One region of the Cupriavidus sp. C2SS-8b genome, then DNA from elsewhere that is predicted to be linked to it. Evidence: riboswitches for the same ligand, from Rfam matches in the RefSeq annotation. Region 1 holds a riboswitch; the other holds the start of a gene.
What was found. A riboswitch is a leader RNA that binds a small molecule or an ion and turns the genes downstream of it on or off. The one in region 1 is predicted to bind glycine.
Positions count from the first base shown of each region.

Region 1 (3,406 bases):
ATACATTCATCGCAGTTCCGCAATGTATTAACAATTGCGTTGGTCGGGGTTGCTCCACGGATCGCGCAATTCTTACGGCACGCAAGCCGGGCACGCATCCGGCGCGGCCGCTCTTTCCAGCACAGCAGAGACATCCCGTGAATTCTCCCTCCCTCGACGCATTCCTGGCCGGCGTAGCCCGGCGCGACCCCGGCCAACCCGAATTCCTGCAGGCCGTCAAAGAAGTCATGGTGACGCTTTGGCCGTTTGTCGAGCGTCATCCGCGCTATGCCGACCAGGCGCTGCTCGAGCGCCTGGTCGAACCCGAGCGCGTGATCCAGTTCCGCGTGGCGTGGACCGACGACCAGAACCGCGTGCAGGTCAACCGCGCGTTCCGCGTGCAGCACAGCTCGGCCATCGGCCCGTTCAAGGGCGGCATGCGCTTTCACCCGACGGTAAACCTGTCGGTGCTGAAGTTCCTCGGCTTCGAGCAGACCTTCAAGAACGCGCTGACCACGCTGCCGATGGGCGGTGGCAAGGGCGGTTCCGACTTCGACCCGAAGGGCAAGTCGGATGCCGAGGTGATGCGCTTCTGCCAGGCTCTGGTGACCGAGCTGTTCCGCCACCTGGGGCCGGACACCGACATCCCTGCTGGCGACATCGGCGTGGGCGCGCGCGAAGTTGGCTTCATGGCCGGCATGATGAAGAAGTTATCGAACCAGTCCGCCTGCGTGTTCACGGGCAAGGGCCTGGCGTACGGCGGCAGCCTGATGCGTCCGGAAGCCACCGGCTATGGCACGGTGTACTTCGCGCAGGAAATGCTCCACCGCCGCGGCATGGGGTTCGACGGCCTGCGTGTGCTGATTTCCGGTTCGGGCAATGTTGCGCAGTACGGCGCCGAAAAGGCCATCGAACTGGGTGCGAAGGTGCTGACGCTGTCGGACTCCGGCGGCGTGCTGCATTACCCGCAGGGCATGACCACCGAGCAGTTGGCCGAAGTCATGGCGTTCAAGAACGAAGAGCGTGGCCGCTTGTCCGATTTCGCCGCGCGCCACAATATGAAGTTCGAGGCTGGCCGCACGCCGTGGCACGTGCCTGCCGATGTGGCGCTGCCATGCGCGACGCAGAACGAACTCGACGGCAACGACGCTGAAACGCTGCTCGGCAATGGCGTGATCTGCGTGGCGGAAGGCGCCAACATGCCTTCCACGCTGGAGGCCGTGGATCGCTTCGTCGACGCGAAGATCCTCTATGCACCGGGCAAGGCCAGCAACGCCGGCGGCGTGGCCACATCGGGTCTGGAAATGTCGCAGAACGCCATGCGGCTGTCGTGGCACCACGCCGAGGTCGATGAGAAGCTGCACGCGATCATGAAGGATATCCACCAGAACTGTATTCATCATGGCCAGAAGGACGGAGGCTATGTGAACTACGTGGAAGGCGCGAATATCGCGGGGTTTGTGAAGGTGGCGGATGCGATGCTGGCGCAAGGGGTGATTTGAAGCTTGGCGTTCCCCGGCGCTTTCCTTACGGCGTGGCCGGCGGAGTTCTTTGGTTATGACCGGGTGGTACGCTCTTGGCGGGCGCGGCTGTTTCGCCGGCGTAGCCGGCGAGTCACTTTCTGTCCGAGCGACAGAAAGTAACCAAAGAACGCGTTTACTTGCCCTAACGGGCGAATATTGATCGTAGTGTGCGAAGAATTTCGTACGGGTATTCGCTTCAGAGACTGCCCGGCTGCCTGCCGCGTGGAGCGCGACCGTATGCAGGCTCTCCGGCAATGATTGAACCAGCCCCGAACCTGTCCGTGGCCCGACACTGCCCGCGATATCGCATCATCGCCTTCGGCTGCTGCGCAGCTCACTAACTAGTCGGCAGCCATCACAAAAATCCAATGTGGGGGATAACCCGACTCACCACCCCCCAAGCCTTCAAGTTATCATCGCCCATCGACAGGCCCACGCCTGTCAAAAACAAGCGGCTCCGGACACCCTCCGGCGTCGTGCGACATCGCAGGAGAGACCGGCTCGCCGCCTGGCGGGTCCGGCGCCGACGGAGCAACCGCCCCGGAAACTCTCAGGCACCGAGGACTGTGGCGTCGCAAGTACAGATCTGGAGAGAGGCGCTACGGCGCCCACCGAAGGGGACGGCATGGTCATCGGCCATGTCCAAGCTCTCAGGTACCACGGACAGATGGGGCAGGGGACCGGCAACGGTCAATTTCATCCTTGCTTCGGACAATCTGTCATGTCTCACATGCTCGTTATCGGCGCCGGCATTACCGGCGTCACGACCGCCTATACCCTCGCGAAACAAGGCTATCGCGTCACCGTGCTGGACCGTCACCACTATCCGGCAATGGAAACCTCGTTCGCCAACGGCGGGCAGCTTTCCGCCTGCAACGCGGAGGTCTGGAACAACGCCGGCACGCTGCTCAAGGGCTTCAAATGGATGATGCGGCGCGACGCGCCGCTGCTGCTCAATCCGCGTCCGTCGTGGCACAAGTATTCGTGGCTCGGTGAATTCGTCGGCAACCTCCGCAACTACCGCGCCAATACCATCGCGACCACGCGCCTGGCCATCGCCGCGCGCCAGCACCTGTTCGACATGGCCGAGCGCGAGCAGATCGATTTCAATCTGGAGCGCCGCGGCATCCTGCACTTCTATCACGACCGCCCCAGCTTCGAGGCCGCGGGCCGCACCAACCAGATGCTGGTGCAAGGCGGCCTGGAGCGCTACGCCGTCACGCCGGAAGAGATCCGCTCGATCGAGCCGACGCTGCAAGGCCATTACTACGGCGGCTACTTCACGCCGTCCGATTCCACTGGCGACATCCACAAGTTTACGCGCGGCCTGGCGCGCGCATGCGAACGGCTTGGCGTGACGTTCCTGCAGGGCGTCGACGTGAAGGCCGTGGACCTGCGCCCGGACGGCGTGACGATGCGCCTGGGCGCATCGGAAGCCGCCATCGCTTCGGGGCAGGATGGCGGCGAACGCGAGATCAAGGGAACCGCCGCGGTGGTCTGCGCCGGCGTAGGCAGCCGCCATATCGCGGCGATGCTGGGCGACCGGATCAACGTCTATCCGGTCAAGGGCTATTCGATCACCGTGCATCTCGATGACGCGCGCAGCGTGGAGAACGCGCCGTACGTGAGCCTGCTCGACGAGAGCGCCAAGATCGTGACCAGCCGGCTGGGCGCGGACCGTTTCCGCGTGGCCGGCACCGCGGAATTCAACGGTGAGAACCGCGATATCCGGGCGGACCGCATCGCACCGCTGGTGTCATGGGTGCGGCGCAATTTCGATATCGAGACTTCGCGTGCGGTGCCATGGGCGGGCCTGCGGCCGATGATGCCCGACATGATGCCGCGGGTCGCGCGCGGCCGCGCCACGCGCGTGTTCTACAACACGGGACACGGACACCTGGGCT
Region 1 is NZ_CP172717.1:1,704,953-1,708,358, reverse strand. It holds gene gdhA (NADP-specific glutamate dehydrogenase) at 138-1,481, shown strand; glycine riboswitch at 1,980-2,079, shown strand; gene ACIGJB_RS24735 (D-amino acid dehydrogenase) at 2,224-3,406, shown strand, end outside.

Region 2 (3,406 bases), on a different replicon from region 1:
TGCCGCGGTACAGGATGGCGTAGTCGCGGAACTGCGCGCGGCGTTCGAACTTGTGGGCGGACAGGCGGAACACCACGGACTCGGCCTCGTGCTCCTCGTCGTTCATCGGATAGATCGCGATCGGGTCGCCCATGCCGTGCTCGCTCCACAGCTTCTTGTCGAACAGCTTCGGGTTGTTGGCGATGACCGCGTTGGCCGCCTCCAGGATGCGCACCGTGGAGCGGTAGTTCTGCTCGAGCTTGACGACCTTGAGGTCCGGGAAATCGGTCTGCAGCAGGCGCAGGTTGTCCAGCGTGGCGCCGCGCCAGCCGTAGATGGCCTGGTCGTCGTCGCCCACCGCCGTGAACGCCGGCGCGCGCAGGTGCGAGCCGCCCGCCAGCAGCTTGAGCAGCTGGTACTGGCACGCGTTGGTGTCCTGGTATTCATCGACCAGGAAATAGCGCAGGCGGTTCTGCCACTTGAGCTGCACTGTCTCATTGCGCGCGAAGAGTTCGGCGGGCAGGCGGATCAGGTCGTCGAAATCCACCGCCTGATAGGCGTTCAGCGTAGCCACGTAATTGCGGTAGACCAGCGCCGCCTGGTGCTCGTCGGCGTTGGCGGCCTGCGCGATGGCGGCTTCCGGGTCAACCATGCCGTTCTTCCACAGCGAGATGGTGCTCTGCACGCCACGGATCAGCTTCTTGTCGGTGGTGCCGAGCTGCTCCTGGATCAGGCCGAAGCAATCGTCCGAATCCATGATCGAGAACTGCGGCTTCAGGCCCACATGCTCGGCCTCCAGGCGCAGGATCTGCACGCCGAGCGAGTGGAACGTGCACACCGTGAGCTGCTTGAGCGGCAAGCGCTTGCCCTCGCGCGAGGTCTTGCCCTCCATCAGCTTGCCGATGCGCTCCTGCATCTCCTTGGCCGCCTTGTTCGTAAACGTGACGGCGGCGATATGGCGCGGCTCGAAGCCCTTGTCTTCGATCAGGTGCGCGATCTTCTGCGTGATCACGCGGGTCTTGCCCGAACCCGCGCCGGCAAGGACAAGGCAGGGCCCGTCCAGATAGCGGACGGCTTCGGATTGGGCAGCGTTCAGGCCGTGGGTCATGCGTGGGATGTCTGGCTGGAGGTGCGTCGGGGGGGGGCGGCGGAGGCGCCTGGTACGCAACATGCCGCAGCATGCCGGGGGCCGGCGCGAAGCCGCGCCATGTTAACACGCCCGTCAGCGGGCGTTCTGTCAGCGGAAGTCGCTATTTTCTTGCCGCGGATGTTACGGAAGTAACGCTTGGTAAGTCCCAAAACCTGCGGCATATCGCGGCTTCTAATCAGTATGGCGGGATGGATTCCGATCTGCCCCGAGCCCATTGAAGTCACTTCCGGAGCCAATCATGAGAACTCTACGAGCCCTTGGCAAGGCGACACTGGTCGGCGTTGCGGTAGCTGCCCTGGCGGGCGGCTGTTCCGATATGACGCCTAAGCAACGTAATACCGCCATCGGCGCCGCGGCCGGTGGCGTAGGGGGTGCCGTGCTCACCAACGGTAGTGCGGTCGGTACGCTCGGCGGCGCAGCACTCGGCGGCGTGGTCGGTAACGTCGTGACGGACGACAACCACCATCACCGCTAACCGGCGCTGACGGCAATCGCTTGAGGCGATAACGGGCGGGCCTGCCGCGTTGACAAAGGCAGGACCCTCCCGTACATTGCGCGCATCCGACCGGGAGAGCGCGCATTGCATTGCGCCGCCGAAGGGGTATCACCCGAAAACTCTCAGGCACCATGGACCGTTCGGATCGGCATGCAACATGCACACGATGCATGCCGCACTCTGGAGAGCGGCACCCGCCAGCCATGGCGAGCGTGTCCACCGAAGGGGCGCGCGAGGGTCGGACCTGCTAAGCGGGGCCACCTCGTAATCTCTCAGGTATCGAGGACAGAGGGGTCATCCGCCGCAGCGGATTGCGACGCTATTCGAGCGAAGCAAGCGTTGCGGCGGATGACCCTTTTTTCGTTTTCGAAACCGAGATTGCCCCCGAGGATTCCCATGACGCTCCAGGCCACGCCCCTCAACGCCATCCACCGCGCCCTCGGCGCCCGCATGGTCGACTTCGGCGGCTGGGACATGCCGGTCAACTACGGCTCCCAGATCGAGGAACACCACGCCGTGCGCACCGACGCGGGCATGTTCGACGTGTCGCATATGTGCGTCGTCGACCTCGCCGGTCCGAACACCCGCACCTTCCTGCGCGGCCTGCTGGCCAACAACGTCGACAAGCTGCAGACGGCCGGCAAGGCGCTGTACTCCTGCATGCTCGACGAGAAAGGCGGCGTGATCGATGACCTGATCGTCTATTTTTTCGCCGAGGACCGCTTCCGCCTCGTGGTCAACGCCAGCACCGCGCTCGGCGATATCGAATGGATCCGCGCGCGCAATGACGCAACCGGCAGCGGCGTGACCATCACCCCGCGCCGTGACGACGTAGCACCCGCCGGCACGCTGCCGTTCGCCATCGTCGCCGTGCAAGGCCCCAATGCCCGCGCCAAGGTGTGGAGCGCTTTCCCGTCCACCCAGCCGTCCGACGCCCTCAAGCCCTTCAACGCCATCGTGGTCCAGGACCCTGCCATCGGCGAGATCATGGTCGCGCGCACCGGCTACACCGGTGAAGACGGTTTTGAACTCGTGGTGCCCGCCGAAAACGTTGCCGCCGTATGGGAAAAGCTCGACGCGGCCGGCGTGCGCCCCGCCGGACTCGGCGCGCGCGACACCCTGCGCCTGGAAGCCGGCATGAACCTGTACGGCCAGGACATGGATATCCACACCTCGCCGCTCGACGCAGGCCTGGCGTGGACCGTGGATCTGCTGAGCGAGCGAGATTTCACCGGCAAGGCGGCGCTCGCCGCCGCCGGCCAGCGCCAGCAGTTCCTCGGCCTGATCCTGCGTGACAAGGGCGGCGTGCTGCGCGCGCACCAGAAGGTCATCACCGCTGCCGGTGATGGCGAAATCACCAGCGGCACCTTCAGCCCGTCCCTGTCGCAGTCGATCGCTTTCGCACGCCTGCCGATGGGCGTGGCGGTGGGCGACACCGTGCAGGTGGAGATCCGCGACCGCAAACTCGCGGCGACTGTGGTTAAACTGCCGTTTGTGCGTAATGGCAAGGCACTCGTGAGCTGAGGCGGCAACGCCCCGGCCCACCACAACGGTCGCCCATCGCGCCTGCCCCATCGACCGATGGCAGGCGCCTGAACCAAGAACAAATCTGAATCCGGAGAACCCTCATGAATTTCCCCGCTGACCTGAAATACACCGAGTCGCACGAGTGGGTGCGCGTCGAAGCCGACGGCACCCTGACCATCGGCATCACCGACCATGCGCAGGACGCGCTGGGCGATATCGTCTTCCTGGAACTGCCTGAAGTGGGCAAGTCGGTC
Region 2 is NZ_CP172716.1:3,491,624-3,495,029, forward strand. It holds gene ACIGJB_RS16290 (UvrD-helicase domain-containing protein) at 1-1,087, opposite strand, end outside; gene ACIGJB_RS16295 (glycine zipper 2TM domain-containing protein) at 1,368-1,604, shown strand; glycine riboswitch at 1,686-1,774, shown strand; glycine riboswitch at 1,796-1,924, shown strand; gene gcvT (glycine cleavage system aminomethyltransferase GcvT) at 2,022-3,149, shown strand; gene gcvH (glycine cleavage system protein GcvH) at 3,254-3,406, shown strand, end outside.
Region 2: another riboswitch for glycine. It lies ahead of gcvT (glycine cleavage system aminomethyltransferase GcvT); the one in region 1 lies ahead of ACIGJB_RS24735 (D-amino acid dehydrogenase).